Regions from separate parts of the Pantoea deleyi genome, predicted to be linked through region 3. Evidence: predicted binding sites of a transcription regulator. Region 3 holds the regulator's gene; each other region holds the start of a gene.
What was found. Region 3 encodes ArgR, which controls arginine synthesis, uptake and breakdown. Its sites were predicted from a motif close to ANTGAATAAAAATACANT; they were not measured.

Region 1: the regulator ArgR is predicted to act here: its motif matches at 2,016-2,033, upstream of argC (N-acetyl-gamma-glutamyl-phosphate reductase).
Region 2: the regulator ArgR is predicted to act here: its motif matches at 5,624-5,641, upstream of argF (ornithine carbamoyltransferase).

The regions. Positions count from the first base shown of each region.
Region 1 is NZ_CP071405.1:179,602-190,473, reverse strand. Features, by position in the region: gene J1C59_RS00880 (argininosuccinate synthase) at 1-92, opposite strand, end outside; gene argB (acetylglutamate kinase) at 117-893, opposite strand; gene argC (N-acetyl-gamma-glutamyl-phosphate reductase) at 908-1,912, opposite strand; gene argE (acetylornithine deacetylase) at 2,080-3,228, shown strand; gene ppc (phosphoenolpyruvate carboxylase) at 3,581-6,232, shown strand; gene metF (methylenetetrahydrofolate reductase) at 6,315-7,214, opposite strand; gene J1C59_RS00850 (bifunctional aspartate kinase/homoserine dehydrogenase II) at 7,417-9,852, opposite strand; gene metB (cystathionine gamma-synthase) at 9,855-10,872, opposite strand, start outside.
Region 2 is NZ_CP071405.1:3,448,201-3,459,072, forward strand. Features, by position in the region: gene J1C59_RS16210 (valine--tRNA ligase) at 1-2,159, shown strand, start outside; gene J1C59_RS16215 (hypothetical protein) at 2,412-3,632, opposite strand; gene J1C59_RS16220 (GNAT family N-acetyltransferase) at 3,728-4,228, shown strand; gene miaE (tRNA isopentenyl-2-thiomethyl-A-37 hydroxylase MiaE) at 4,263-5,024, opposite strand; gene rraB (ribonuclease E inhibitor RraB) at 5,080-5,502, opposite strand; gene argF (ornithine carbamoyltransferase) at 5,664-6,671, shown strand; gene pyrB (aspartate carbamoyltransferase) at 6,973-7,908, shown strand; gene pyrI (aspartate carbamoyltransferase regulatory subunit) at 7,920-8,384, shown strand; gene ridA (2-iminobutanoate/2-iminopropanoate deaminase) at 8,457-8,843, shown strand; gene lplT (lysophospholipid transporter LplT) at 8,894-10,084, opposite strand; gene aas (bifunctional acyl-ACP--phospholipid O-acyltransferase/long-chain-fatty-acid--ACP ligase) at 10,084-10,872, opposite strand, start outside.
Region 3 is NZ_CP071405.1:501,512-512,383, forward strand. Features, by position in the region: gene aaeX (p-hydroxybenzoic acid efflux pump operon protein AaeX) at 62-265, shown strand; gene aaeA (p-hydroxybenzoic acid efflux pump subunit AaeA) at 273-1,205, shown strand; gene aaeB (p-hydroxybenzoic acid efflux pump subunit AaeB) at 1,215-3,167, shown strand; gene J1C59_RS02430 (NAD-dependent succinate-semialdehyde dehydrogenase) at 3,281-4,732, shown strand; gene J1C59_RS02435 (barstar family protein) at 4,788-5,057, shown strand; gene yhcN (peroxide/acid stress response protein YhcN) at 5,111-5,374, opposite strand; gene J1C59_RS02445 (YdgH/BhsA/McbA-like domain containing protein) at 5,467-5,730, opposite strand; gene yhcN (peroxide/acid stress response protein YhcN) at 5,824-6,087, opposite strand; gene argR (transcriptional regulator ArgR) at 6,555-7,025, opposite strand; gene mdh (malate dehydrogenase) at 7,454-8,392, shown strand; gene mscM (miniconductance mechanosensitive channel MscM) at 8,439-10,872, opposite strand, start outside.

The sequences.
Region 1 (10,872 bases), 320 kb from region 3:
CCGTAGTTCTCTTTCAGCCATGGAATGATGGCTGACGTATCCAGACCGCCGGAGTAAGCCAGAACGATTTTTTTGATGTTTTGCGTTTGCATTTCGTAATCCTTGAATCAGAGTCGTTAAGCGAGAATCCGGGTGCCAATCGACACGCCGTTAAACAGGTCAGGCAGCCGCTCGGCGTGACGCCAGCTGGCAATATCCACCGGGCGGCCCAGGGTACGTGCCGCATCAAGCGCAGCGTGTACCTTCACAATCATGCCATCGGTGATGATGCCCTGGGTAATCAGCTGTTCAGCTTTATCGGCCGTCATCTCTTCGATGCGCTGGCCTTTCCCGTCGAGAATACCACTGACGTCAGACAACAGAACCAAATCCGCGCCCAGCGTCGAGGCGAGAGCGGTCGCCGCCTGGTCCGCGTTGACGTTCATCAGTTCACCGCTGTCTGTAATACCGATTGAGCTGACTACCGGCAGATAACCGGCCGCCAGCAGGGTGTTCAGCAGGGCCGGATCGCCCGGCATCGCGTGGCCGACATGGCCAAGCTCTTCGTCAAACGGCGTAACATTGACGATGCCCGCATCACCCAGGCAGAGACCCACCGCGCGGATGCCCGATTTTTTGGCCCAGGCCAGCAGCGTTTTGTTGGCGGTTCCCGCCAGCGCACCGGTAATAATGTCGATCTGGTCGGCAGGCGTCACGCGCAGGCCGTTTTTCTTCATCACCGGCAGCGCCAGCTTTTTCATCAGTTCATCCACCAGGCAACCGCCGCCGTGGACAATGATCAGCGGACGCTGATGGGCGCTGCGCCAGGTCAGCAGCGCGTCAAACAGGCGGGCCAGCGCTTCTTCGCTGTCTAACAGCACACCGCCCAGCTTGATAATCAATGGATTGGTCATGGTTTCGTTATCCGTTAAATCAGTGACTGCGTTTCAGGGAAGCCGAACCGGATGTTCAGGCACTGTACCGCCTGCGATGCCGCGCCTTTCAGCAGGTTATCTTCGGCGGCCACCACAATCAGATGTTCGCCCTGCATCTCAAAACCGATATCGCAGAAGGGCTGGCCCACCACGGCTTTCAGCGCCGGGACGCCCTGCTCATAGAGCCGCACCAGCGGTTTATCATCATAGGCGCGATGGAACACAGCGGCGACATCCTCACGGCTCACACCCGCTTTCAGACGGCAGGTAATGGTCGCCAGAATACCGCGTGGGAAACTCCCCAGATGCGGCGTGAAGATCACCGGTGTGCCGAGGTGCGCAACGATTTCCGGATGATGGCGATGGTTAAACAGGCCGTAAGGCTGCAGGCTGACCTCGCAGAAGCTGGTGCCGACGCTGGCTTTACGTCCGGCACCGCTCACGCCGCTGGTGGCGTTGATGACCGGCCACTGCGCATCGTTTAACAGCCCGGCTTCCACCAGCGGCTTCAGCGCCAGCTGCGCGGCGGTCGGGTAGCAGCCGGGGACGGCCACCAGCTGCGCCTGCTGAATTTTATCGTGCTGATATTCCGCCAGACCGTAAACAGCCTTATCCAGCCACTCGCCATGCTGATGGGTGAAGCCATAGAAGCGGGTGTAGAAATCGGCGTCGTTGACGCGGAACGCGCCCGACAGGTCAAAGACCACACAACCGGCTTTGAGAAACTCCGGGGCCAGATCGTGGCTGACTTCATGGGCGGTCGCCAGGAACACCACATCCACTTTGCCGGCCCACTCCGCCGCGCTGCTCAGCGGCTGCAGCGGAAGATCCACCACGCCTTTCAGCTGCGGATGAAGGTCGGAGAGGCGCTTACCGGCATCAGGGCTTTGCGCGGAAACCGCCAAAGCGGTTATGTTGATATGTGGATGACGATTCAGGAAGGTGGCAAGCTCTGTACCAGCGTAACCACTGGCACCAACGATCAGCGTATTCAACATCAGGCTGTAACCCTTTTTACAGTCGCACATTCCGGGTCGCGGCCTTGCCCCGTTACCCACCCTGTCATCTGCAGCGATTTAAGGTTCCCTTGCAGAGGACGTTAATGTATTTTTATTCACTATTACTGCATGAATATGGATACATCCTAACCCAAGGACCGCCAACAGTGAAGACAAAATTACCGCCTTTTATTGAACTGTACAGCCAGTTAATCGCCACACCGTCGATCAGCGCAACCGATGCCGCACTGGATCAGAGTAATGAAACTTTAATCAATTTGCTGGCAGGCTGGTTCCGCGACCTCGGCTTCAGCGTTGAAGTGCAGCCCGTGCCGGGAACGCGCAATAAATTTAACATGCTGGCGCGCACCGGTAGCGGCGCGGGCGGCCTGCTGCTGGCCGGCCATACCGACACCGTGCCCTTCGATGATGGCCGCTGGACACGCGATCCCTTTACCCTGACCGAGCACGACAACAAGCTCTATGGTCTGGGCACCGCCGACATGAAAGGGTTCTTCGCCTTTATTCTCGATACGCTGCGCGATGTGGATGTCAGCACCCTGAGTAAGCCGCTCTATATTCTCGCCACGGCGGATGAAGAGACCACCATGGCGGGGGCCAAATATTTTTCTGAATCGACGCAGCTGCGTCCCGACTGCGCCATTATTGGCGAGCCGACCTCGCTTAAACCGGTTCGCGCGCATAAAGGCCATCTGTCGAACGTGATCCGTATCGAAGGCAAATCGGGCCACTCCAGCGATCCGGCGCGAGGTGTTAACGCCATCGAGCTGATGCATGAGTCGATCACCCACCTGATGCAGCTCCGCACGACGCTGCAGGAACGCTATCACCACGATGGTTTTGCCATCCCCTATCCCACCATGAACTTCGGGCATATTCATGGCGGGGATGCGGCGAACCGTATCTGCGCCTGTTGTGAGCTGCACATGGATATTCGTCCGCTGCCGGGCCTGTCGCTGGGCGATCTCGACGGACTGCTGAATGAGGCGCTGGCCCCGGTCAGTGCACGCTGGCCGGGCCGCATTACCGTGGCCGAGCTGCATCCGCCGATTCCGGGTTATGAGTGCCCGGCAAACCATGAGCTGGTCAGTGTGGTCGAGAAACTGCTGGGTACGCCTACCGAAATCGTCAACTACTGCACCGAGGCGCCGTTTATTCAGCAACTCTGTCCGACACTGGTACTGGGACCGGGTTCGATCAATCAGGCGCATCAGCCAGACGAGTTTATCGATACGGCATTTATTAAGCCGACACGGGCGCTTATCAGTCAGGTTGTGCAGCATTTTTGTCACTGATTGACAGCAAATGGGGCATTTCACTGTAAAAACGACAAAATGCCCCCTCATTCTGCGGGATTTAACAATAAGAATAACTTATCCCGCTTCACTCCCGATAAATACCAATAATTCCCGTTATTTAGCCGCTACTTCGCCGCACTTTATCTCATTTGACGAATGCAACATTACGTGGCTAGATAAAAGACGATGTTATGCCCACCGGGTGATTATCCAGAGCGTTTCAGAAAGCGGACAGGCGGCAACGGTGCCGGTTCCCCTCAGCATACCGGGAACACCACGTTGCTGATTTTTGGCTGCCTGAAAGGTCGGGTGTAGAAGTTTTTCAAGACGATAAGGGTGTCAGGGTCCAATGAACGAACAATATTCCGCAATGCGAAGTAATGTCAGTATGCTCGGCAAACTGCTCGGGGATACGATTAAGGATGCACTGGGCGAGAACATCCTCGACCAGGTGGAAACCATCCGTAAGCTCTCCAAGTCATCCCGCGCAGGCAATGACACTCATCGTAAAGAACTGCTCAATACGCTGCAGAACCTCTCCAACGAGGAGCTTCTGCCGGTGGCGCGCGCGTTCAGCCAGTTCCTTAATCTGACCAACGTGGCGGAGCAGTATCAGACCATCTCACAGAGTGGCGAGGGTGAGCACCATCCTGAACTGCTGAAAAAGACCTTTGATACCCTGAAGCAGCAGAAAGAGATTCGTGAAAGCGACATTCTGGCGGCGATTGAGTCGCTGTCGCTGGAGCTGGTGCTGACTGCTCACCCGACCGAAATCACCCGCCGCACGCTGATCCACAAGCTGGTCGAGGTCAACAGCTGCCTGAAGCAACTCGATCACAGCGACGTCTCCGACTACGAACGTAACCAGATTATGCGCCGTCTGCGCCAGCTGGTCGCCCAGGCGTGGCACACCGATGAGATCCGCAAATATCGCCCGACCCCGATCGACGAAGCGAAATGGGGCTTTGCCGTGGTGGAAAACAGCCTGTGGGAAGGCGTTCCGGCTTTCCTGCGTGAGCTGAACGAGCAGGTGGAAGAGGCGTTCGGCATCAGACTGCCGGTCGATTTCGTGCCAGTGCAGTTCACCTCCTGGATGGGCGGCGACCGAGATGGCAACCCGAATGTGACGGCGTCGATTACCCGTCACGTCATGCAGTTGAGCCGCTGGAAAGCCACTGACCTGTTCCTGCGCGACATCGGCGTACTGATCTCTGAGCTGTCGATGTCGGAGTGCACCGACGAGATCCGCGAACTCAGCGGCGATCCGGAAGCGCTGGAACCCTATCGTCTGATCCTGAAGCGCATGCGCAGCCAGCTGATGAGCACCCAGTCGTTCCTGGAGCATCGCCTGAAAGGGGAACGTCTGCCGCGTCCGGCCGATCTGCTGGTGTCTAATGACCAGCTGTGGGATCCGCTGTTCGCCATCTATCAGTCCCTGCAGAAGTGCGGCATGGGCATCATCGCCAACGGCCAGCTGCTTGATACGCTGCGCCGCGTGAAATGTTTTGGCGTGCCGCTGGTGCGTATCGATCTGCGCCAGGAGAGCACCCGTCACACCGAAGCGATTGCGGAAGCGACCCGCTATCTGGGCCTGGGCGACTACGAGAGCTGGTCCGAAGCGGACAAGCAGGCCTTCCTGATCCGCGAACTGAACTCCAAACGTCCGCTGCTGCCCCGCAACTGGGAACCCAGCGACGAGACACGCGAAGTGCTGGAAACCTGTCGCGTCGCGGCCGAAGCACCGCAGGGCTCTATCGCCGCCTACGTGATTTCGATGGCGAAAACCCCTTCTGACGTGCTGGCCGTTCATCTGCTGCTGAAAGAAGCCGGTATCGGCTATGCGATGCCGGTCGCGCCGCTTTTCGAAACGCTGGATGACCTGAACAACGCCAACGATGTGATGAGCCAGCTGCTGAGCATCGACTGGTATCGCGGCTTTATTCAGGGCAAACAGATGGTGATGATTGGCTACTCTGACTCGGCGAAAGATGCCGGGGTGATGGCCGCCAGCTGGGCGCAGTATCAGGCACAGGATGCCCTGATCAAAACCTGCGAGAAAGCCGGGATCTCCCTGACTCTGTTCCACGGACGCGGCGGCAGCATTGGCCGTGGCGGTGCACCTGCTCATGCGGCACTGCTGTCGCAGCCACCGGGCAGCCTGCGTGGCGGCCTGCGCGTGACCGAACAGGGCGAGATGATCCGCTTTAAGTATGGTCTGCCTGAGGTGACCATCGCCAGCCTGTCGCTTTACACCGGTGCGATTCTGGAAGCGAACCTGATGCCGCCGCCGGAGCCGAAACGCGAATGGCGCGACATTATGAATCAGCTCTCGGCTGACTCCTGCGCGATGTACCGCGGTTACGTGCGTGAAAATGCTGACTTCGTGCCCTATTTCCGTTCGGCCACGCCGGAGCAGGAGCTGGGCAAACTGCCGCTGGGCTCGCGTCCGGCCAAACGCCGGCCAACCGGCGGCGTGGAGTCGCTGCGTGCCATTCCGTGGATCTTCGCCTGGACGCAGAACCGCCTGATGCTGCCCGCCTGGCTGGGCGCCGGAGCGGCCCTGCAGCAGGCGATGGCGGCAGGCCATCAGGATCAGCTGGAAGCGATGTGCCGTGACTGGCCCTTCTTCTCTACCCGTCTGGGGATGCTGGAGATGGTCTTCTCGAAAGCGGACCTGTGGCTGGCGGAATATTATGATCAGCGCCTGGTGGATAAATCGCTCTGGCCGCTGGGCAAACAGCTGCGCGATCAGCTTGATGCGGATATCAAAGCGGTGCTGACCATCGCCAACGATTCGCATCTGATGGCTGACCAGCCGTGGATTGCCGAGTCGATCGCGCTGCGTAACGTCTATACCGACCCGCTCAACGTCCTGCAGGCCGAGCTGCTGCATCGTTCACGCGCCCAGGAAGCGCGGGGTGAAGAGCCGGATGCCCGCGTGGAGCAGGCACTGATGGTCACCATCGCCGGCGTTGCCGCCGGGATGCGTAACACCGGTTAACCCGGTGCTGACGAGAGTCGGCGGGCAGTGATAAAAAAAGTCGGGCCATGCCCGACTTTTTTATTGTCTGTGCGGGGCGCGATTATGCCGCGGCAGCGGCAGGCCGCACGCCCAGAGTGTGACAGATGGCGTAACTCATCTCGGCCCGGTTCAGCGTGTAGAAGTGGAAATCTTTCACCCCTTCGCGCGACAGAATTTTCACCATATCCATGGCGATATTGGCCCCCACCATTTTGCGCGTTTCCGGATCGTTATCCAGCCCGGCAAACATCGCATGCATCCAGCCCGGCACACGCACATTGGTCAGCGTGGCAAAGCGTTGCAGCTGCCGGAAATTAGAGACCGGCAGGATGCCTGGCACGATTTCCACATCAATTCCGGTCGCCACGCAGCGGTCGCGAAAACGTAAGTAGCTTTCCACGTCGAAGAAGAACTGGGTGATCGCCCGGCTGGCGCCCGCCTCGATTTTACGTTTCAGGTTAATCAGGTCGGCCTGGGCGCTTTTTGCTTCGGGATGCACTTCCGGATAGGCGGCGACGGAGATATCAAACTCCCCTACCTCTTTAAGCAAGGACACCAGATCGCTGCCATACATCTCCGGTTTCCCGCTGCCGGGCGGCAGATCGCCGCGCAGCGCCACAATATGACGAATGCCGTTGTTCCAGTAATCCTGAGCGATGGCGCGCAGCTCTTCGCGCGTGGCATCGACACAGGTCAGATGGGGCGCCGCCTCCAGACCGGTCCGATCTTTAATGCCTTTGATGATGCTGTGGGTGCGGTCGCGTTCCCCGGAGTTCGCGCCGTAGGTCACCGAAACGAATTTCGGCTTGAGGCTGCTCAGGCGATCGATGGAGCTCCACAGGGTCTCTTCCATTTCGTGCGTACGGGGCGGGAAGAACTCGAAGGAGACATTAATTTGCCCGTTCAGCTCTGCCAGGCTCTGGTTTAGCGCTTCGCGCTGATTAGCATGAAAGAAACTCATTCTGCGCCCTCATCGATTAATAACTGACCTGCAAACATCTACACGTTTAGACGTCCGGAAGTTCAAAATGACGTAATCCCGGTGTGCCGTCAACTTAAAAATAATCAACAGACGTGAGCAAATTTCAGCCAGCATAGAGGCGGCTGCGGGGGGCAGAGATAACGCATTGAAAACAGGCGCCGAAGCGCCTGTAAGGAAGGAGTTACAGCAGTTGAGCGAGGCGATTAATATCTGACTGGATAGCGCCGGCGGTGACATCCCGGCCTGCGCCCGGCCCGCGGATCACCAGCGGATTATCACGATACCAGCGGCTCTCGATCGCGAAGACGTTGTCGCACGGCAGCAGGGACGCCAGCGGATGCTCCGGACGGACCGCTTCAATGCCCACGCGCGCCTTGCCGTTGGCGTCAAAGCGGGCGACGTAACGCAGCACCAGATCCATCTCCTGCGCGGCTTCCAGTCGCTGCAGCATCTGTTCGTTCAGCTCTTCACCGTTTTCAAAGAAGTGATCAACCGACCCCTGCTGACAGTTATCAGGCACCAGCGACTCCACCCGCACCTGATCCGGTTCGATGTTGTAGCCCGCCTCACGCGCCAGGATCACCAGCTTGCGCATCACATCCTGACCGGAAAGGTCAGCGCGCGGATCGGGCTCGGTCAATCCCTGCTGCCACGCCTGGTCCACCAGCTCGGTAAAGGGCACAGTGCCATCAAACTGCAGGAACAGCCAGGAGAGCGTCCCGGAGAAGATCCCGCTGATCGCCAGAATGGTATCGCCGCTGTCGCGCAGATCGCGCACGGTGTAGTTGATCGGCAGACCTGCACCCACCGTCGCGTTATAGAGCCAGTGACGCCCGGTTTTGGTAAAGGCATCGCGGATCTGCCGCCATGTCTGGCTGTCGGAGGCCCCCGCCACCTTGTTGGCACTGATGACGTGGAAACCGTGGCTGGCGAAGTCGAGATACTGCTGCGCCAGCGGGGTGCTGGCGGTGACATCCAGCACGACCAGATCGTCAAACGGATGAGCGCGCATCCAGAGGAACAGCGACTCCTCATCGCGCTCCACCGCCTCATCATCAAAGAAGGCGAGCGCCCGGCTGGCATCCAGCCCCTCATAGCTCAGCAGGCTGCGACGGCTGTCCGCCACGCCCGCCAGCAGAAACTCAAAGCCGGTACGCGCTGACAGCGACTCCTGTTCGCGGGCAAACAGCTCCAGCCAGCGCGAACCGATGTTGCCTTTGCCAAACAGCATCAGGCCGATACGCTTTTCCGCGCGAAACAGCGACTGATGCAGTCCCTGGATCAGATGCCGGGTCGGCCCGACGCGCAGCACTGCCACCACGCTGATGTGCTCTTCTGACTGCCAGATGAACTCAATCGGCTGATCTTTTAACTGCTGCCAGAAGCGATGGGTATGCAGCGGATTGCGGGTAACGCCTGCGCCAACCAGCGCCACCAGCGCCAGGCCGTCGCGCAGTTGCAGATGTCCCGGTAAACCCGCGTCCTGCAGCAGCGTAAAGGCGCTGTTAACCACTTCGGAGGTATAGCAGAGTTGCAGAAGCTGACGATCCGGATGTACGCCAAACGCCAGCGGACGCAGCTGCGCACGCTTCAGCAGCAGGTCGATCTCTTTATGCAGAATCGCGAAGTCATGCTGCTCCGGAAGCTGAATCTCGATCAGGCAGACATCATCGTGACTGGTGACAATCCGTGCGCCGGTTCCGGAGGCCAGAACGCGCTCGATACGGGTCGACCCCTGCTCCGGCTGATAGCTGCAGCGCAGTTGCAGGTCGATATCGCTGCCGGAGACCGGCTGCAGGGTACGGGTATGCAGCACCGGAGCCGCCAGACGCGCCAGCTCGCTGGCCTCGTCCAGCCTCAACAGCGGCAGCAGGCAGGCATCCGAAACTTTACGGGGATCGGCGCTGTAGACGCCCGCCACGTCGCTCCAGATGGTGACACGGCCGACACCCGCCAGCGCACCAATCTGCGTGGCGGAATAATCGGAGCCGTTACGGCCCAGCAGCACCGTTTCACCAGCGTCGTTGCGGCTGATAAATCCGGTGACCACGATGCGCTTGTGAGGATGTTGCGCCAGCAACGTCTGCAGCAGCGGCCAGGATTTGCCTTCATCCACCTGCGGCTGAGCAGCACGTTCCGCCCGCAGGAACTCACGCGCATCCAGCCAGCAGGCCTGCAGATCGCGCTGGCTCAGCACCGCGGACATCAGGCGCGCCGACCAGATTTCACCATGCCCGACCACCTCGGCGTAGACCGCATCGGTAATCGGCGCATCCAGCAGCGCAGCCAGTTTCTCCAGATCGCGGATAAACGCGCTGATTAAGGGTTCCGCAACCTCAGCAGGCAGGAGCGCACTAATCAGTTCGCTCTGGTAGCGCCGTAATGCCTGTTGCACCTGGTGCGCAGAGAGCCGATCGCTCTGGCTCAGCTTCAGCCAGCTAATGAGCTGGTTGGTGGTTGAGCCGGCGGCGGAAACCACCATCAGATCGCCCGGCTGGCTGTAGTCCGCCATAATGCTGGCAACGCGCTGATAGCAGCGTGCATCCGCCAGGCTGCTGCCGCCAAACTTGTGCAACTGCCGGATATCTGGCGTTCCCGCGCCTGCTGAAATCATCATGCTTAACCCTCGGCTGCGATCCGGAATGCATTATCCAGATCGGCTATTAAATCTTCGTGATCTTCGATGCCAACAGAAACCCGCAGCAGCGTATCGGAAATACCCGCTGCCGCGCGCGCTTCTGCTGACATCCCCGCGTGCGTCATGGTGGCGGTATGGGAGATCAGGCTCTCTACGCCGCCCAGCGATTCGGCCAGCGTAAACAGCCGCAACGCTTTCAGGAAGCGACGCAGCAGCGCTTCATCACCGTCGACCTCAAAACTCAGCATGGCACCAAAGCCGCGCTGCTGACGCACCGCATATTCGTGTCCGGCGTTTTCCGGCAGCGAAGGATGATACAACTTTTTCACCCGTTTCTGCTGCTGCAGATATGCCACAATCGCGAGGGCATTTCGTTGCGCCGCCGCAATTCGTGGTGCGAGTGTACGAATCCCGCGCAGCAACAGATAACTGTCAAACGCCGCGCTGGTCACGCCGATATTGTTCGCCCACCAGGCCAGATCGGTCGCGTGCTGCGGATCGCGGGCAATCACCGCCCCCGCGACCACATCGGAGTGACCATTCAGGTATTTGGTGCAGGAGTGGATGACCAGATCGGCTCCCAGCGCCAGCGGGTTCTGCAGGGCCGGGCTCATAAAGGTATTGTCCACGACGCTGACGGCACCCGCCGCGCGTGCCGCCGCGCAGATTCCGCTGATATCGACCACGCGCAGCAGCGGATTGCTGGGGCTCTCAATCAGTACCAGACGGGGTTTTTCATCCAGTGCCGCCTGCAGCGCCACCGGATCGCCCTGATCGACAAATTTCACCCGATAGGCCCCGCGCTTGCTCAGGCTGTCAAACAGCCGGTAGCTGCCGCCGTAGCAGTCGTGTGGCGCGATCAGCAGATCGCCAGGCTTCAGGAACACGGTGCTCACCAGATGAATCGCCGACATCCCGGTATTGGTTAATACCGCACCCGCGCCCCCTTCCAGTTCCGCCAGCGTGCGCTGAACAACATCACGCGTCGGGTTACCGCGA
Region 2 (10,872 bases), 1.0 Mb from region 3:
TGGCCGTTAACCCGGAAGATCCGCGCTACAAAGATTTGATCGGCAAATTTGTGATGCTGCCGCTGGTGGGCCGTCTGATCCCGATCGTCGGTGACGAACACGCCGACATGGAAAAAGGCACCGGCTGCGTCAAGATCACCCCGGCACATGACTTCAACGACTACGAAGTAGGTCGTCGTCATCGTTTACCGATGATCAACATCCTGACCTTCGACGGTGATATCCGCGAACGCGCTCAGGTCTACGACACCAACGGTGAAGCAAGCGACGCCTGCTCTGACGAGATCCCGGCCGCCTTCCAGAAAATGGAACGCTTTGCCGCGCGTAAAGCGATTGTCGCCGCCGTCGATGCACTGGGTCTGCTGGATGAGATCAAACCTCACGACCTGACCGTGCCTTACGGCGACCGTGGCGGCGTGGTCATCGAACCGATGCTGACCGACCAGTGGTATGTGCGCACTGCCCCGCTGGCGAAAGTCGCGGTTGAAGCGGTTGAGAACGGTGACATCCAGTTCGTGCCGAAGCAGTATGAAAACATGTACTTCTCCTGGATGCGCGATATTCAGGACTGGTGTATCTCCCGTCAGCTCTGGTGGGGTCATCGCATCCCGGCGTGGTATGACGAGAACGGCAACGTCTATGTCGGCCGCACCGAAGAGGAAGTCCGTGCAGAGAACAACCTGGCCGCCGATGTGGCGCTGCGTCAGGATGATGACGTGCTGGATACCTGGTTCTCCTCAGGCCTGTGGACCTTCTCTACTCTGGGCTGGCCGGAAAACACCGAAGCGCTGCGCACCTTCCATCCGACCAGCGTGCTGGTCAGCGGCTTCGACATCATCTTCTTCTGGATTGCCCGCATGATCATGCTGACCATGCACTTCATCAAAGATGAAAATGGCAAACCGCAGGTGCCTTTTAAAACCGTCTACATGACCGGCCTGATCCGCGATGAAGAGGGTCAGAAGATGTCGAAATCCAAGGGCAACGTGATTGATCCGCTGGATATGGTCGACGGCATCTCGCTGGAGGCGCTGCTGGAAAAACGTACCGGCAACATGATGCAGCCGCAGCTGGCAGAGAAGATCCGCAAACGTACCGAGAAGCAGTTCCCGGACGGCATCGAGCCATCAGGTACCGATGCGCTGCGTTTCACCCTGGCGGCGCTGGCCTCAACCGGCCGCGACATCAACTGGGACATGAAGCGCCTGGAAGGGTATCGTAACTTCTGTAACAAGCTGTGGAACGCCAGCCGCTTTGTGCTGATGAACACCGAAGATCAGGATTGTGGACAGAACGGCGGCGACATGACGCTGTCGCTGGCCGATCGCTGGATCCTGACCGAGTTCAACAACACGGTTAAAGCGTACCGCGAAGCGCTGGACAGCTATCGCTTCGATATCGCCGCCAACATCCTGTATGACTTCACCTGGAACCAGTTCTGTGACTGGTATCTGGAGCTGACCAAGCCGGTGATGAACAGCGGCAGCGAAGCGGAACTGCGCGGCACCCGCCATACGCTGGTGCAGGTGCTGGAAGCGCTGCTGCGCCTGGCGCACCCGATCATTCCGTTTATCACCGAAACCATCTGGCAGCGTGTGAAAGTGCTGAAAAACATCAGCGACGGCACCATCATGCTGCAGCCGTTCCCGCAGTACGATGCGGCGAAAGAGGATGCCGAAGCGAAAGCGGACATCGAGTGGATGAAGCAGGCGATCGTGGCGGTGCGTAATATCCGTGCCGAAATGAACATCGCGCTGAGCAAACCGCTGGATGTGCTGCTGCGTGACTGCTCCCCGGCCGCGCTGCGTCGCGTCGAGGCGAACCGCAACTTCCTGTCGCGCCTGGCGCGTCTGGAAAGCCTGACCATTCTGCCTGCAGGCGAGAAAGGCCCGGTGTCGGTAACCAAGCTGGTTGAAGGCGCAGAGCTGCTGATCCCGATGGCGGATCTGGTGGATAAAACCGCCGAGCTGGAGCGTCTGGCGAAAGAGCTGGTTAAGCTGGATGTGGAGATCGAGAAGATCGAGACCAAGCTGGCGAACGAAGGCTTTGTTTCGCGCGCCCCGGAAGCGGTGGTCGCGAAAGAGCGCGAGCGCGTCGCGGAACTGCAGCAGTCAAAAGCAAAACTGATTGAACAGCAGGCGGTCATTGCGGCACTCTGATTGATGCCGTTGCTCTGAAAAAAACCCTGCGCGCTGGCGCGGGGTTTTTTTGTCAGTATTTGATACTTAGCAAAGCTCGTAGTTCTGTGATGACATTGCATCTACATGTTATGTGATTAAAAAATGGGTATGTCTTCAAATGCGTCCCATGAGTTGATTAAGTTACCATCCCACAACGGTCAATTTAGCCAGAAAAAATCTCAATCAAACTGATGGGAGAAAGAATATCCATTAAATAACTATATTTATTATTTATGGCAACATAGATTCATACAGATTTTTTAAAGCAGCATCAGTTCTTACCTGATTATTTCTGGCTATCAAACAATACTGACTTAAATCTTTCAACTTATTCTGAGAATCTTTATCTTCCCTCCAAATTAGCGCATTGTTTTGTATGGCTTTTGTACGTAGCTCATATAGACTTGAAGGACAGACAAGCCAGACTTCACTATTTGAAAAAACCTGGAGTCCTTTAACAAGACGGGATTTACCTACTTCTCTTGTCACACCCCATTTATCTTTAGGAAAATAGTATGCAGGGAAATCATCTACATTAAAGGAAAAAACCTTTTCTTCCCAGGATGCCATACCGACCAATTCAATCCCTCGCTGATTTATTTGAATAAGTAAACCAGGAAAAACACCAAAGACAACCAAAACTATAAAAGGCGCCAGCATTAATGCAGGATGAACTGTCTGAACTTTACCATTTTTATTCCTAAAAAGGATTATGAGCGCAGGCATGAAAAGTAAAAAATATAAAATTACTATGATAGAGTACTGAGCCAAAATATTCTCGCCAGTAAAATACACTCCCATATCTATAAAAACAAAAAGAGGCATGATCGAAATAAAGGCGATACATAGCGACATGCAGCAATAAAAAATATTTATAATTACCTGGCTAGCCTTAAATCTCTCCCAGCAAAACCACTTAGTCAAATAATCTTTTTCCAGATTTTTACGCTTATGAATAGATTCCAGACGAAGAATAAAAAGCCTCAAATGCCGTTGACTTTTATTGCCTGTAAAGTAATTACAGATTACATGGGTAACTAAACCCACTAGGGCAGGAATAAGAAAAAGCCTAATACTGATATTTTCGTTTAGGAGGAAAACAGCAAGTGCAACAAGAATAGCAACCAAAGAAGTTATGGCAGTACAACCTTCATTATATTCAGTCTCAAGTCTTTCCCGAATACTGAGTTTCTTTTTATCTTTAATTGAGCTTTTCAGCCCCATTAAAGAACAAAGGGCTGTAGGAATGAAGAACATGATGGAAATAGCAAGAAAAAAGACTAATGAAGATATCAATATACTTAAACTCGCCGAAAGATTCCCCACTACCAATGAAAAAAAATCCAATCGACCAATCCATTTAAAATAAGCCCAAACGTTTATAAAACCAATAACAATAAAAACAAAAGATAAGTTTTTATAATTTTTAACTAACCAACGAAATGCTGTCATTTCTGCCTCCCTGCATTATCAGCAATATTGCTTTTACATGACGATAATGTTATTTCTGGTAAATGTCTAACCGCTCTGTCTCATCCCAGCCCAACATGATTTATGATTCTCAGCTTCTCCAGGTGCGGCCAATTACTGCCGCCGATAATCCGCACATTGCCCAGGTGATCCGCGATGTGTCCGCCGAGTTCGGCCTGACGGCGGACAAAGGCTATACCGTCTCCGATCCCCAGCTCGACCAGTTGTTTGAGCTTTACAGTGCTGAACAGAGTGCCTACTGGATTGTTGAGTATCAGGGCAGGGTCGCTGGCGGCGGTGGCGTCGCGCCTCTCGCCTGCAGCGCGCCCGATATCTGCGAACTGCAGAAGATGTATTTTCTGCCTGCCGTTCGCGGTCAGGGCCTGGCGCGCGAACTGGCGCTGCGGGCGATGGACCATGCACGCCGTCACGGCTTCCGCCGCTGCTATCTGGAAACCACTGCCAGCCTGACGCGGGCGATTAAACTCTACGAGTCGCTGGGCTTTGAGCATATCGACGGCGCGATGGGCTGCACCGGCCATGTCGACTGCGAAGTGCGGATGCTGAAGGTGCTGTAAAACAGGGGCTGACCGCCCCGCTGATCTTGCAGAGTCAGAACGCCGGTACGCCGCTGTGAAAGCGCAGCTCGCTGTCCGGCTCGCTGATTAACCGCCCTTCTGTGATGCCAATCGCCTGCACCCGTGGCGAGATATCTTTCGCCGCGATCTGCGCCGCCAGGGTCAGATAGTCCTGATAGTGCCGCGCCTCGGAGCGCAGCAGCGAGAGATAGAATTTCGCCAGCTCATCATCAAGATAAGGTGCCAGACTGGCGAAACGCTCACAGGAGCGCGCCTCGATGTAGGCGCCACAAATCAGTTTATCCACCAGCGTTTCCGGCTCATGGGTCGTCACTTCGCGCAGCAGCGATTTGGCGTAGCGGCTCGAGGTGATCTTCTGATAGACCAGCCCGCGCGACTGCATGATTTCCCACACCTGATAGAAGTGATGCAGCTCCTCTTTGATCAGCAGCACCATCTTCTCAACCAGATCATCCGCCCACGGCAGCGCGTTACGCACGATGATGCGTTTAGTAAGATTCCTGTGGGCGTTGATAAAATCGCTGTCGCCATCTTCGCGAAAGATAAAATCTTCATAGGGTTTCAGCCACGCCAGAATCGCATCGCCGCTGGGTTTGTCAGCCACATATTTGCGGATCAGCCAGACCGCGGTCTGGGCGGCTTTCAGCTCGCAGACCAGATGGTCGGTTAACAGCAGGGTCAGATTTTCCGGCTTGCGCGCCTCGTCAATCCAGGCCTGGGGCGTGCGGCAGTGCAGAAACTGATAGATCGGTTCAAGTAAAGGTGCGTAGTTCATGATGTCAAAAAGGCGTGGCAGAGGTGACAGGCGGAGAGATCTCCGCCCCGGCTACTTAGTGGCGAACACCATTATCGTCTTCATCTTCGATGGCGTCGTCTTCATCATCTTCATCTTCGGCATCGGGATCTTCGAAATAGGTGCCCCAGCCGTCGTAATCGACGTTGTACTTGCCGATCAGGTTCACCAGCTGCTCCACCTGCGCATCGATCAGTTCCGGGTTCAGCGCGGATTCGCTGATGATATCGACGCACATCACCGTGGTGCCATCTTCCAGCTCCAGCTCTTCCGGCTCGGTCACTTCATAACCCAGCTTGAACGCGTCGACGGCGGCTTTCTCCAGTGAGTCAAAGTTATTGCAGGAGAGATGGTGCTCGATGGTATAGAGCGCATCAGGATCGCTGCCATCCTCCAGCAGCTCTTCAATGATCTGCCGTGTCTCTTCCTGCTGCTCTTCCAGTAATGCTTCATATGCCATGACGATGTCCTCTCTGAGTTCGGCAATAAACAATTATTTTCCCACACTGCCTGTCGCGCCACTACACAAAACGAAAAGTTTATTCGCCCCGAGACTTGAAAATGAATATTCATACGGTTAGATTGAATTTTAATTCACTTTAATGCTTACCGGAGCGTTGTATGAGTCAGCTGTATCAGCGTCATTTTCTCAGACTTCTGGATTTTACCCCCGCCGAAATCGATTACCTGCTCTCCCTTTCTGCTGAATTAAAACAGGCGAAAAAAAGCGCCAGCGAAGTGCAGTATCTGAAAGGCAAAAACATCGCGCTCATCTTCGAAAAAGACTCGACCCGTACCCGATGCTCTTTCGAAGTTGCCGCTTACGACCAGGGTGCAAACGTCACCTATCTTGGCCCGAGCGGCAGTCAGATCGGCCATAAAGAGTCGATGCGTGACACCGCCCGCGTGCTGGGCCGGATGTACGATGGCATTCAGTATCGCGGCTACGGTCAGGCGCTGGTGGAAACGCTGGCGGAACATGCCGGTGTGCCGGTGTGGAACGGCCTGACCACCGAGTTCCATCCCACCCAGCTGCTGGCCGACCTGCTGACGATGCAGGAGCATCTGCCGGGTAAAAAACTCAGCGAGATGACGCTGGTCTACGTCGGTGATGCGCGCAACAACATGGGGAATACCATGCTGGAAGCCGCCGCCCTGGCCGGTCTGGATCTGCGTCTGGTGGCCCCGAAGAGCTGCTGGCCGGAGGAGGAACTGGTGGCCCAGTGCCGCGAAGTGGCGCAGCAGACCGGTGGAAAGATTACCCTTACCGACGATATTGCCAGTGGCGTGAAAGGCGCCGATTTCATCTACACCGATGTCTGGGTGTCGATGGGGGAAGCCAAAGAGGTCTGGGCCGAGCGGATTGCCCTGCTGCGTGACTATCAGGTCAACCGGGCGATGCTCGATCTGACCGGCAACCCGCAGGTGAAATTCCTGCACTGCCTGCCCGCTTTCCATGACGATCAGACCACGCTGGGCCAGCAGATGGCGGAACAGTACGATCTGCCCAACGGCATGGAAGTCAGCGATGAGGTCTTTGAGTCGCCGCACAGCATCGTCTTCGATCAGGCCGAGAACCGCATGCACACCATCAAAGCGGTGATGGTGGCGACGCTGGGCCAGCGCTGACAGGCCGCGGCCACCGGACGCTGTTCTCACCGGACAGCGTCCGTCGCCATGTCCCGCTGCCGGACACGCACCGGCAACCGGCCCGCAAACGTTTTCCTCTTGCTGCTCCACGACGAACGGGTATAATGCGGCCCAATTTGCCGGAGGAAATATGCGACAGCACAGCGGACAATTTGATGCTCAATCACGCCTGACCGCAGGCGGTGCTGCTGTTTCTTTCGGTCATCGACCCGATCTTAAAAAAGCCCCTTAAGCAGGGGCTTTTTTTTGTCCGCAATCCGGCCGCGCAGAGGAGACAGCTATGGCTAACCCGCTATATCGCAAGCACATTATTTCAATTAACGACCTCAGTCGCGAAGAGCTGGAACTGGCGCTGCAGACGGCGGCGCAGCTCAAAGCCAACCCGCAGCCGGAACTGCTGAAGCACAAGGTGATCGCCAGCTGCTTCTTTGAGGCGTCCACCCGTACCCGCCTGTCGTTTGAAACCGCAATCCATCGTCTGGGCGCATCAGCGGTCGGCTTTGCTGACGGCAGCAACACCTCGCTGGGCAAGAAGGGGGAAACCCTGGCCGACACCATTTCGGTCATCAGCACCTATGTTGATGCGATTGTGATGCGTCATCCCCAGGAAGGCGCGGCCCGGCTGGCGACCGAGTTCTCCAATGGCATCCCGATCCTCAACGCCGGAGACGGTGCGAACCAGCATCCGACCCAGACGCTGCTGGATCTCTTTACCATCCAGGAGACCCAGGGCCGTCTGAATCAGCTGAATGTGGCGATGGTCGGCGACCTGAAGTATGGCCGCACCGTCCACTCGCTGACCCAGGCGCTGGCGAAGTTTGAAGGTAACCGCTTCTTCTTTATTGCGCCCGATGCACTGGCGATGCCCGCCTACATTACCGATATGCTGGATGAGAAGCAGATCCCCTGGTCACGCCACGACAGCTTCGAAGAGGTGATGCCGCAACTCGACATCCTCTACATGACGCGGGTTCAGAAAGAGCGGCTCGACCCGTCAGAGTATGCCAACGTCAAAGCGCAGTTCATCCTGCGGGCGACCGATCTCGGCACGGCGCGCGACAACATGAAAGTGCTGCACCCGCTGCCCCGTATTGATGAGATCACCACCGATGTCGATAAGACCCCCTACGCCTGGTATTTCCAGCAGGCGGGTAACGGCATCTATGCGCGCCAGGCTCTGCTGGCACTGGTTTTAAACAGCGAACCCGCCCTGTAAGGAGAGACCCCATGACTCAGGACAACAAATTGCAGGTCGAAGCGATCAAGCGCGGCACGGTTATCGACCACATTCCGGCGCAGATCGGCTTTAAACTGCTCTCTCTGTTCCGGCTGACCGAAACGGATCAGCGCATTACCATCGGCCTGAACCTGCCATCCGGTGAGATGGGCCGCAAGGATCTGATCAAGATCGAGAACACCTTTCTCACTGACGATCAGGTAAATCAGCTGGCGGTCTATGCGCCACATGCCACGGTCAACCGCATCAATGACTACGAAGTGGTGGCCAAGATCGCCCCGACCCTGCCGGATCACGTTGAGCGGGTGCTGACCTGTCCCAACAGCAACTGCATCAGCCGCAGCGAGCCGGTCTTCTCCAGCTTTGCCGTCAAGCAGCGCGCCGATGATGTGCACCTGAAGTGCAAATATTGCGAGAAAGAGTTCGCCCGCCATGTGGTGCTGGGTCACTGGTAATCGCCCTGTCCGACCTTATAATGGGCCTGAGCGGCGGTATCGCCGCCTGACGACATAATCAAAGGAGCCATGATGTCTCGTGAAATCAGTACTGAAAAAGCCCCTGCCGCTATCGGTCCCTATGTTCAGGGCGTCGATCTGGGCAGCATGATCATTACCTCTGGTCAGATCCCGGTTGATCCGGCGACCGGCCAGGTTGCCGATGACGTTGCCGCACAGGCGCGTCAGTCGCTGGAAAACGTGAAGGCGATTGTAGAAGCGGCGGGTCTGAAGGTGGGCGATATCGTGAAGACCACGGTTTTCGTCAAGGATTTAAATGATTTCGCTACGGTCAATGCGACCTATGAAGCGTTTTTCACCGAACATCAGGCTCACTTCCCGGCGCGCTCCTGCGTTGAAGTGGCGCGTCTGCCAAAAGATGTGAAGATCGAAATCGAAGCGATTGCCGTCCGTCGCTAAGAGGGTACGCCGCCGCCTGCTGTGAACGCCGGCAGGCGGCGGCGCCGTGTTTACCGCTTAGCCGGCCGCCACAGCCACAGCAGCGCTATCGCCAGCGCAAACAGCACACCGAAGCCGATGCCCGTCGCCACCGCAGGCGCTCCCGCCCTGATCGCCAGCGTATAGAGTCCCAGCATGATCAGCATGGCACTGTTCTCACCCAGATTCTGCACCGCAATGGCATTACCAGAGCCGACGCTCTCTTTGCCCCGCGCCTGCAGCAGCGCATTCAGCGGCACTACAAAGAACCCGCCCAGCGCGCCAACCAGCATCAGTATCAGATAAGCATTCAGCAGCGAGTGCTGCAGCGAGAAGACCACAACCATAACGCCAATCAGCACCCCGGCCGGCATACAGCGACGCACGGTCTCCAGCGTCACCAGCTTCGCCGCCGCCGCCGCGCCAATCACAATTCCGATCGCCACCATAGCGTTGAGGGTGGTTGGCGTGGTGTTGTCGCTGATGCCCAGCGCCACCGGCACCCAGAGCACCAGCAGGAAGCGCAGCGTCACGCCTGCGCCCCAGAACAGGCTGGTGCCGAGCAGCGAGAAGCGCGTCTCCGCGTCACGCCACAGCAGCATGACGGCACCCGAGAAGCGGCGTACCATCATGCCCGGCTGCCAGCTCTGACCAGGACGTGCCGCCTGCAGCTTCGGGATAAACAGGTTCGCCATGACAGCGATGCCGTAGGTCAGCGCACAGATCCCCAGCGCCGCCAGAATATGCCAGTCGGCCAGCATCCCGCCCGCCACCGAGCCGAGCAGAATGGCGGCGATGGTTGACGCCTCCATCAGCCCGTTGGCTTTCACCAGCTTGTCGCCGTGCGTGATCTCCCCCAGGATGCCATATTTGGCCGGTGAGTAAGCCGCAGCCCCCGCGCCCACCAGGGTATAGCCGACAAAGGGATTGAAGCCGAAGCAGATCACCAGCGCACCCAGCAGCTTCAGGCTGTTGGCGAGCATCATCACCCGTCCTTTTGCCATGCTGTCCGCCACCTGGCCGACAAACGGCGCCAGCAGAATGTAGGCGGCGACAAACAGCATCTGCAATACCGGCTGGCTCCAGTCGGGATAGAACTGACTTTTCAGTACCGCCAGCGTGGCAAACAGCAGCGCGTTGTCGCCAAAGGCCGAGAAGAACTGGGCGATAATCACGGCGATCATGCCGCGCGACATCAGCGGCGCATTACGATCCAGGCTCATCACGTCTCCTCTTCCGCCATTTTCTTCAGCGTCACGTAATCGGGTTTGCCGCTGCCGAGCAGCGGGAGCTGTTTCACCGCCCGGATATCGCGCGGCAGCGCCAGCTCCGGCGCGCCCAGCTCACGGGCCGCTTTCTGCAGGCTGTCGCGTGCCAGCCCGGCATCGGTAGTGAACAGCACCAGCGCCTCGCCGCGCTGACCATCCGGACGCAGCGAGGCGGCATGCTGTCGGTCCGGCGACGCTTTAAGGGCGATCTGTTCCACAATCTCCAGCGAGACCATCTCCCCGGCGATCTTGGCAAAACGTTTGGCCCGTCCCTGAATCTGGCAGAACCCGCCCTCGTCGAAGCTGACGATATCGCCGGTGTCATACCAGCCCGCTTCCATATTGCCTTCGCCATCGTCGGCAACCGGCGTTTCCAGCACGCCTGGGTTTTCCACCCGCAGGTAGCCCTTCATGATGTTTGGCCCGCGCAGTTGCAGCCGCCCGCCCTGCTCAATGCCCGGCACCGACATCAGACGTGAATCCATGCCCGGCAGAATCCGTCCCACGGTGTGCGCTTTTGTCGCCATCGGTACGTTGATCGCCACCACCGGCGCGCACTCGGTGACGCCATAGCCTTCCAGGATGCGGATGCCATACTTCTCCATGTAAGTCTGGCGGGTCTGCTCCTGCAGTTTTTCTGCGCCCGCGACCACATAGCGCAGACGGGCAAAATCGTAGGGCGCGGCAAAGCGTGCGTAGTTACCCAGGAAGGTGGAGGTGCCGAACAGCACGGTGCAGTTACG
Region 3 (10,872 bases):
TTCCTGTGGCATCTGCAGAAGGCAAAGGCGTCTCCCGGCAAGGTCGAACTAAGGATTTCTGATGAGTGTGCTTCCGGTATTTGTCATGTTTGGGCTCTCTTTTCCGCCCGTTTTCATCGAACTTATTATTTCACTCATGCTGTTCTGGTTAGTGAAACGCGTGCTGACGCCGAGCGGCATCTACGATCTTGTCTGGCATCCGGCACTTTTTAATACAGCGCTTTACTGCTGTGTGTTTTACCTTGTCTCCCGTTTATTAGTCTGAGGTTTAAGTGAAAGCACTCATAAGAAAAATCGCGCGTTACGCGATTACACTCCTGCTGGTCATCATCGCAGTGGTTATCATCTTTCGTGCCTGGGTCTTCTATACCGAATCCCCCTGGACGCGCGATGCACGTTTTGCGGCTGACGTGGTGGCGATCTCGCCCGATGTCACCGGCCTGATCACCGATGTTCCGGTGCACGATAACCAGCTGGTGAAGAAGGGCGATACGCTGTTTGTGGTGGATCGGCCGCGCTATCAGAAAGCGCTGGCACAGGCTCAGGCGGATGTTGAATATTACCAGGCGCTGGTCAGCGAGAAACGTCGCGAAGCCGGACGTCGTAATCAGCTTGGTACCTCCGCGATGTCGCGCGAAGCGATTGAACAATCCAACAACGATCTGCAAACCAGCGAACATCAGCTGGCGAAGTCGATGGCGACTCGCGATCTGGCGGAGATTGATCTGGAGCGTACCACCATCAAAGCGCCGTCCGATGGCTGGGTCACTAACCTGAATGTCTATCAGGGCGAGTTCATCACCCGGGGTTCCGTGGCGGTGGCGCTGGTTCAGCAGCACTCCTTCTATGTGCTCGCTTATCTGGAAGAGACCAAACTTCACGGCGTGGAGAAGGGCTTCCGCGCCGAGGTGACACCGCTCGGCAGCAACATAGTGCTGCGCGGCACCGTCGACAGCGTGGCCGCGGGCGTCACCAACAGCAGCAGCTCGGTGGACAGCAAAGGCATGGCGACGGTGGACTCCAACCTGGAGTGGGTGCGTCTGGCGCAGCGTGTGCCGGTACGCATCCGGCTGGATCAGCAGCCCGGCAACCGCTTCCCGGCTGGCACCACGGCGACCGTCGTCATCACCGGGCCGGGCGACCGTCAGCCCGAACAGGTTTCACCGCTGGTCCGTCTGCTGAATCGCCTGCGTGAGTTTGGTTAAGAGGGCGATATGATCGAGTTCCTGCGGTTCCCGGTAAAACTCACCTTCGCGCTGGTTTTAGCGCTGATGGTGGGCTTCCACCTTAACCTCGAAACGCCGCGCTGGGCGGTCATGACCGCCGGGATCGTGGCGGGCGGCACCGCCTTCGCCGCCGGTGGCGACCCCTATTCCGGGGCGCTGCGCTATCGCGGTGTTTTGCGTATTATCGGGACATTTATCGGCTGTATCGCCGCACTGACTATCATGATCGCCACCGTGCGTGCGCCGGTCGTGATGCTGCTGCTGTGCTGCATCTGGGCAGGACTCTGCGTCTGGCTCTCCTCGCTGATCAAGGTCGAAAACTCCTACGCGCTGGGACTGGCGGGCTACACCGCGCTGATTATCGTGGTGACGGCGAACGCCAGCGGCGGGCTGACGCTGGTGCCACAGTATGCGGTCGAGCGCTGCAGTGAGATTGTGCTCGGCATCCTGTGCGCTATCCTGGCCGATATGATCTTCTCGCCCCGTTCGATCAAAAAAGTGATCGATGCGGAGGTCGACTCGCTGCTGGTGGCGCACTATCACCTGCTGCAGCTCTGCGTCGCCCACGGCGACAAAGAAGAGGTGGACAAAGCCTGGAGCGCGCTGGTCCGGCGCACCACGGCGCTGAACACCATGCGCAGTCAGCTGATGATGGAATCCTCCCGCTGGAAGAACAGCCATCGCCGTTTGCAGATGCTGAACACGCTGTCGCTGACGCTGATTACCCAGGCCGCCGAAACCTTTCTGATCCAGAACTCCCGCCCTGACTACATCCCGCCTCAGTATCGCCTGATGGTTGAGAAGCCTGCCACCACGGTGGAGGAGGTACACAAGCGGATGAAAGTGATGCGGCGGGTGATGGGAGCCAGCGGCAAAACCACGCCGGTCACGCTGGGCAGCTGGGTCGGTGCCGCCACCGAATATCTGCTGCTGATCAACGGCATTAAAAGCAACAGCCGCATCACCTCACTGGAAGAGGCGATCCTGCAGCGCGAAGTCGTGATTCAGGCGCGTTCTGCGGAGACCCATCATGCGATGATCAACGGGATCCGGACCTTCGTGGCAACCGCGCTGGGTTCGCTGTTCTGGCTCTACACCGGATGGACCTCCGGCAGCGGCTGCATGGTCATGCTGGCGGTGATCACCGCGCTGGCGATGCGTATGCCGAACCCGCTGATGATGGCGAAAGACTTCCTCTACGGCATGACGGTCGCGGTTCCGCTGGGCGCCCTCTACTTTATGTATGTCCTGCCCGCCACGCAGCAGAGCGCGCTGCTGCTCTGCATCGCCATCGGGCTGCTGGGTTTTATTGGCGGCATCTTTATCCAGCGGCGTCAGCTCGGCACGCTCGGGGCGCTGATTGGTACGCTCAACGTGCTGGTCCTTGATAACCCGATGCAGTTCCACATCAACGTCTTTCTCGACAACGTGCTTGGCCAGGTCATCGGCTGCTTCGTGGCGATGATGGTGATCCTGCTGATCCGCGATAAATCGAAAGCGCGCACCGGCCGTAAATTGCTGAACCGCTTTATGTATGCGGCGGTGTCGGCGATGACCACCAACCAGGCGCGCCGGCGTGAAAACCATTTACCGGCGCTTTATCAGCAACTCTTTCTGCTGCTGAACCTGTTTCCCGGCGATATCAACAAGTACCGCATCGCCTTAACGTTGATCATCGGCCATCAGCGGTTGCGGGATGCGGAAGTGCCGATCAATGCCGATCTCTCAGCATATCACCGGCAACTGCGCTACACCGCGGATCGGGTGATCTCCGCCAGCAGCGATGACAAACGGCGTTACTATTTTGAACGTCTGCTGAAAGAGCTGGCGGTCTATCAGGAAAAACTGGCCCATTATGAGGCACCAGAAAGCGTCACGGAGCCGGTCAGACGGCTGGCGCTCATGCTCGACAAATATCAGAACACCCTCATCCAAATCTGAATCTGGCCGCTGCCACCGGCAGCGGCCTGCCCAATCCCCGCCCGTCATAAAACCTGCCGCTTTTGCCAACTATACTCTCTGAACGGAAGCGTAAAACTGACAGGAGCGAATCCATGAAATCACTGCAAGAGAGCGAGCTGTTCCGCACCGGCTATTTAGCGGATGGCCAGTGGCATCAGGCGGCCGCCACCTTCGACGTCACCAATCCGGCGACTGGCGAGGTCATTGCTCAGGTGGCAAAAGCGGGCAAAGCGGAGACGGAACAGGCTATCGCCGCCGCAGAGCGCGCCTTCCCCGCCTGGCGGGCGCTCACTGCAAAAGCGCGCGCTGAGATCCTCATGCGCTGGTACCAGCTGATTATTGAGAACAAGCGCTGGCTGGGCGAACTGATGACCACGGAGCAGGGCAAGCCGGTAAAAGAGGCGGAGGGGGAAGTTGAGTACGCCGCCAGCTTTATTCAGTGGTTCGCCGAGCAGGCAAAACGGGCCAACGGTGAGATCATACCGCCCGCGAAACCGGGCTCGCGTATCCTGGCTACCCGCGAACCGATTGGCGTGGTGGCGGCCATTACGCCGTGGAACTTCCCGATGGCGATGCTGACCCGCAAGCTGGGGCCCGCCCTGGCCGCAGGCTGCACCGGTATCATTAAGCCTGCCAATAACACGCCGCTGTCGGCCTTTGCGCTGCTGGCCCTGGCGAAGCAGGCGGGCGTCCCGGATGGCGTGCTGAATGCGGTGGCCGGTGACACCCACGCCATCAGCGACGCGATCATGGCCAGCCGCGCGGTGCGTAAAATTTCGTTCACCGGCTCGACGCAGGTGGGCAAGCTGCTGATGCGCAATGCCGCCGAAACCATGAAAAAAGTGTCGATGGAGCTGGGCGGCAATGCCCCCTACATCGTGTTTGACGATGCTGACATCGATGCCGCCGTCCAGGGCGCTATCGCCAACAAATTCCGTAACGCGGGCCAGGTGTGCGTCAGCGTGAACCGCTTTTACATTCATGATGCGGTCTATGACCGCTTCACGCAGCAACTGGCGGCCGAGGTCAACAAGCTGAAGGTCGGCAACGGCATGGAGGAGGGCGTGATCGTCGGTCCCCTGATTGAAGCCTCGGCGGTGGAAAAGGTGGAGCAGCACGTTAAAGACGCCGTCGCAAAAGGGGGCAAACTACTGGCGGGGGGCGAACGCCATGCGCTGGGCGGCAATTTCTGGCAGCCCACGGTGATCGCCGATGCCCACGAAGAGATGCAGCTCGCGCAGGAAGAGACATTCGGTCCGGTGGCGGCCTGTTTCCGCTTTGAGGATGAGGAGGATGTCATCCGCCGCGCCAACGCCACGCCATTTGGTCTGGCCGCCTACTTCTACACCCAGAATCTGCAGCGGGTGTTCCGCGTCTCGGCGGCGCTGGAGAGCGGCATGATCGGCATTAACGAATGTGCCGTTTCGACCGAACTGGCGCCCTTTGGCGGCGTGAAAGAGTCGGGACTGGGCCGTGAAGGGTCGGTCCTGGGAATGGAAGAGTATCTGGAGGTCAAAGCGCTCCACCTGGGCGGTTTGAGCTAACGGACAGGAACGGGCGGCAGAGGTCGCCCACAGACGGAGCATGGGAGCGGTCAGCATGAAAATCGAGCGTTTTGATTTTAATGAAATTGTCGATCAGGCCCATTTCTTCCGCCAGTTCAGCGAGCGATTTGCGCTGGAAGAGCGCCGCATCTGCGATCTGGATGGATTATGGGATGTGGTGACGGGCGATCTGTTACCCATGCCGCTGGAGATTGAATTTGTCAATCTGGGCAGGGGGCAGCGACGGCGTTACGGCGCGCTGATTCTGTTGTTCGATGAAGCGGAAGAGGAGCTGGAAGGGCAGCTTCACTTTAACGTCAGATAAAAAAAAGGCCCCGGAGAGCGGGGCCAAAGGGTTCGTCAACATCTGACGAGGAATTACTTATAGAGCTGTGCGGTGATGTGGTAGTTGTCACCGGTGCGCGCCTCAATCACTTTATAGGCGCTGGCACCCTGCGCATCGGCTTTCTGAGAAAGTTCAGCGCGGTAATCCATTGGTGCACCCGCTGTACCACTGATGGTCACGGTTCCCGCAGGCTGCAGATTCTGTGCCTGGTCGCCGGTTACCAGCTGAGCGGCAGAAGCGCCGAACGCCATAACGGAAAGCAGGCTGACTGTAGCAATGGTTGTTTTGATATTCATGTTCGTCTCCTCAATACATTCAACAACCTGCGGTTAATCGTAAAGGCGGGTCGTCGATATTTTCAACGCCGTTCCGGCGTCATCATGGTCGGTTATTTATAGAGTTCAGCGGTGATATGCCAGGTGTTATCCTGGTTGTTTTCGATGATGCGATAGTGACCGGCACCCTGGGCATCCGCTTTCTCTGACAGCACCTGACGCACGTGCGTCTGGTCGCCATTACGGCCGCTAATGCTGATGGTCTGGTTCATCGACTGCAAACCCTGAGCTTCCTGATTGGTCACCAGGCTGGCAGCGCCAGCACCCATTGAGATCAGGGAAAGGCCAAGGGCGGCGATAGCTAATTTCATTTTCATAATTCACTCTCCTGCAATATCTGTTTCTGCCTCTGCTCTCCGGTGCGGCTGTGCGCATCTGACAGAGAGCGGCAGGCTAAACCGGGCTGCGTCTTAGTTATAAAGCGCGGCGGTGGCGTGATAGTTGCCGTTGTTGTAAGCCTCGATCACACGATAGGCTTTTGCGCCCTGCTGATCGGCTTTGTCACTCAGCTGCTGACGGATATCCATCGGTGAACCCGCGACGCCGCTGACGCTGATGGTGCCTGCGGGCTGCAGATTCTGCGCCTGAGCAGCATCGATAGATTCTGCTGCGACAGCGCCAAATGAAAGGGCGGAAAGAATACTCAGGGTAGCGATAGTAGTTTTAACGTTCATAGATATTTCCTCGTCGTCTATTTTTATCTTTCTGGTTTGTGTGATTTGCGTCACGAAAAGAAGTATAGAACTAATAACGCGAGAAATTAATATTCCGCTAATAATGTTTTCTTGTGATACTTTATCCTTATGGCTACTTTTAATAACTCAACGTTATAAAAAACGATGAAAAAATAGCCTTTATGCCGCTTTTAATTGCAAAAACAGTGATATAGATCACTTTAACGTTTAGTGCGAAATGCAGGGGTGTTTCGGGCTGGGGTTTGATCTGGATCCGGGCGATGGTGCCGGATTAGTGATGTAAAGCAGCGTAAAATAGCGCAGAAGGTGAAGCAGAAGCTGATTTCTGTCCGCGGGCGCAGGGCTTAAAACAGACTGTTGGGTGTATGCGTGCGGGCAATACGGCGAGCCTGAACAGGCTTAAGGGGCTGACGGCCAGGTCTGTACCGGAAGCCGTCAGTCGATCCTCAGAGTTCCTGTTCAAACAGGTTGAGAATGGCGCTGTGCAGCTGCTTCACCGTGAAGTCGCGCGCACGGGTAATAAAAATCGTGTCATCACCGGCAATCGTTCCCAGAATCCCTTCCGATTTACCCAGCGAATCCAGCAGGCGGGCAATCAGCTGTGCGGCACCAGGACTGGTATGAATCACCACCAGGGCGTCGTTGTAGTCGATATCCAGTACCAGGTTTTTCAGCGGGCTGGTGGTCGTTGGCACGCCCAGTTCTGCCGGCAGACAGTAGACCATCTCCATCTTGGCATTGCGGGTCCGCACTGCGCCAAACTTCGTCAGCATGCGAGAGACTTTGGACTGATTGATATTCTCAAAGCCCTCATCCTGCAGCGCCTGAACAATCTCGCCCTGGGAACTGAATTTTTCTTCTTTTAATAAGGCTTTGAAAGCCTTGATCAGATCGTCTTGTTTCGATGGGTTTCGCATAGGTTACCAATATATAGAGAGAATAACCGCGCATCCGCCCGCGGCAGAGTGGTGATTATGCATTTAAATGCATTTTTATGCAATCGTTCGATTGATGAGCAGGGTTCGGGCGGCTGGCGGGCGGCGATAATAGCAAATAAATCCGCTCAGACCAAAACCCCCGTCACAGCCGCAGAAGGCAAAGGTTGCAAAGTTGTTATATTATTGGTGGTGTAGTAACAGAAAACGCACATAGCCGTTCTCTGTCTGACGACGGCAAGGTTGTCGGTCATTCAGGCGTAATGATAAGTAACTTTTGAATCCGGAGATTAAGTGCGAAAGCACGTAGAATTAACAGCGGATAATTATCATCGCCTGAGCAGTTGATTAAGGTCTGACACAGATAGAATTTCGGCCCATCTCTGCCCCACCTTAATAAGGAGTTAAGAATGAAAGTTGCCGTTCTCGGTGCCGCTGGCGGCATAGGCCAGGCGCTCGCACTTCTGCTCAAAACCCAGCTTCCTGCAGGTTCAGAACTCTCACTGTATGACATCGCGCCGGTTACGCCTGGCGTTGCCGTTGATCTCAGTCATATTCCGACCGCCGTCTCCATTCAGGGATTCAGCGGCGAAGATGCCACACCAGCGTTACAGGGCGCAGACGTGGTTCTGATCTCCGCCGGTGTCGCCCGTAAGCCGGGTATGGACCGCGCAGATCTGTTTAATGTGAATGCCGGCATCGTTCGTAATCTGATTGAACAGGTGGCGACGACCGCGCCTAAAGCGCTGATTGGTGTCATCACCAACCCGGTTAACACCACCGTGGCTATCGCGGCAGAAGTGCTGAAAAAGCACGGCGTCTACGACAAAAACCGTCTGTTCGGCGTCACGACGCTGGACATCATCCGTGCCAACACCTTTGTGGCAGCGCTGAAGGGCAAGCAACCTGACCAGGTTGAAGTTCCGGTCATCGGCGGACACTCTGGCGTGACGATTCTGCCGCTGCTGTCTCAGGTCAGCGGCGTCAGCTTCAGCGATCAGGAAGTGGCCGATCTGACGAAGCGGATCCAGAATGCCGGAACAGAAGTGGTGGAAGCCAAAGCGGGTGGCGGATCGGCGACGCTGTCGATGGGTCAGGCGGCTGCCCGTTTCGGTCTGTCTCTGGTGCGGGCGCTGAATGGCGAGTCAGGCGTAGTGGAGTGTGCCTATGTGGAAGGTGAGGGCGAATATGCGCGCTTCTTCTCACAGCCGCTGCTGCTGGGTAAAAACGGTATTGCGGAACGCAGGCCGATTGGCACGCTGAGCGCGTATGAACAGCAGGCGCTCTCCGGCATGCTGGAGACGCTGAAGAAAGACATTGCTCAGGGCGAAGCTTTCGTTAAGCAGTAACGCATCGCGCAGTGTGAAAACGCCCGGCTCAGCCGGGCGTTTTGCATTACAGACCGCCAGATTTATAGGCGCGGGCCGCCGGTGTGCCGTTGCTGGCAGGCAGCTTCTTACCCAGGGTTTCCATCCGCATCTGGAAGGGCGGGAACGGCATCTCAATACCGTGCTGGTCAAACCCGCTCAGAATCAGCTGATGCAGCTCGTGACGCAGCGGCATCCGGTGTCCCATCTCTGCGGCATGTACGCGCAGCTCAAACAGCTGAATACCCTGCTGCAGATCCACAAGGAAGGCTTCCGGCTGTGGCGTGTCGAGCACATAGCTGCAGCGTTCGGCCGCCTGTATCAGAATGGTGGTGACCTGTTCGCTGCTGACTTTGGCCGGGGCCGGGATGGTCAGCACCACGCGCGTGACCGAATCGGACAGTGACCAGTTAATAAACTGTTCGGTGATGAACGCCCTGTTCGGCACGATAATCTCTTTGCGATCCCAGTCGGTGATGGTGGTCGCGCGGGTATTGATCCGGGTGATACTGCCGGTCAGGTCGCGGATCGTCACGGTGTCGCCGATACGGATCGGTTTTTCAAACAGGATAATCAGGCCAGAGATAAAGTTGGCAAAGATCTCCTGCAGACCAAATCCCAGTCCCACACCGAGTGCCGCAACCAGCCACTGCAGCTTCGACCACTCAATCCCGATCATCGAGAACCCAATCAGTCCGCCGACCAGCAGCAGCAGATATTTGGTCAGGGTCGTGATGGCGTAGCCGGTACCGGGCGTCAGATTCAGGTGCTGCAGCAGCGCCAGTTCGAGTAGCGCAGGCATATTGCGCACCAGCTGAGTGGTGATGATAAACACCAGAATGGCGATCAGCACCGCGCCCAGGGTAATTGGCTGAATTGACTCCACGCCCTGCACGGACGAGCTGACATCCCACAGCTGAATATTTTCCAGGAAGCCGAAGGCGGAGTGGATTTCCGACCAGAGCACAATCACAGACACCAGCGCGATCAGCGTCAGGAGAGAACGCACCAGCCGCAGTGACTGGGCACTGATAGCATCCAGATCGATTACCGGCTCTTCGATTTCAATCGCATCGGTATTCTGAGTGCCCTGCTCTTTTTCCTCTTCGCTGCGCGCGCGGTTGGCCAGCATATCGGCACGGCGCTGACGGGCGCGGTCAAAGCCGAGCCGGCGACGCTGAATCAGCATCCAGCGACGGATGATGTAATAGATAACCAGCAGCAGGAACCAGATGGCGACGGAGGTTTCCAGACGTGCCAGCAGCGCCTGGGCGGTCGCCAGATAGCCTGTGGCGGAGGCGAGGGCCGCCATCAGCGGCATGGCGATCATCAGATTCCACAGCATCCGGTTGACCATGTTCTCGCCGTTCCCCTCTTTGTCGAGGTAGAGCGGAATACCGGAACGCTTCAGGCTCACCGTGACAATGCTGATGGCCCCGCAGATCAGGATGAAGCAGAGACGGCCCAGCGACGCGGAGAACTGGCGATCTTCCAGATTTCCCAGGGCGATCAGCAACATGATCAGCGGCACAATCAGGCCGATGCTCAGCGAGTAGTAGCGCATGGCGCGCGCCACCCGGTTCTGCGGCCAGCGGAAATGCACAATAAACAGGCCGTTGGGCCGGGCAAAAGCCGCGCTGATCATAAAGACCCACAGCAGAGGCAGTGTGGCGGTGATGCCATCACCAACCGCCACGGCGATAGGGTAGGGCCAGGCGTTCTGCAGGCCATAACCCAGCGCGCCCCACAGTACCGGCAGCGGCAGCGCGACCAGAATCGACCAGAACACCGTCCGGATGGTCAGGCGGAAGCGATCCTGCGTGACCTTGCCCACTTTGCTGGCGGAGCGCTCAAGAAAGGCATTGAAGTGACGGCGCGAGCTGATGCTGAAGCCGACCAGCAGCAGCGCGCCGATAATCGGCAGCACCGAATGGCGGCTGGTAAACATCATCGCCATCGCTTTGCCGAGCTGGCCCAGGGTGTCCAGCGACAGCAAACGGGAGAGATCTTTCGCCAGATCCAAAGGGTAGCTCAGAGTGATCGGGCTGACATCGGCGGTCCAGAACAGGTAGCGGTGGGTCGCATCTTTGACCTCAGTCAGCGCGTCCTGCAACTGGGTGTTGCCAACTTTCAGTTTGGTGATCTCCAGGATCAGCGTGTCGCAGCCGGAGATCAGGGAATTCAGCAGCTCTCGCTGGGTGCGGAGCTGGGCATCGAGAATACGTTTCTGATCGGCCGTGTAGGGCTGACCATCGGCCTGGTGGCCTTTGCGCAGGGACTCCTGGCGCTCCAGCAGATCTTCGTAATAGAGACGCTGCACGCGAAGCTGCGCCATCTCATTATCAATCTGCTGCGATTTCGGCATCTCCGGCAGACGCGCGACCTGCGCCCGCAGCGCTTCCCCCAGCAGATTCGAGGCACCCAGCCACTGCGACTGTTCGCGCAGGGTAGAGAGCGCCTGA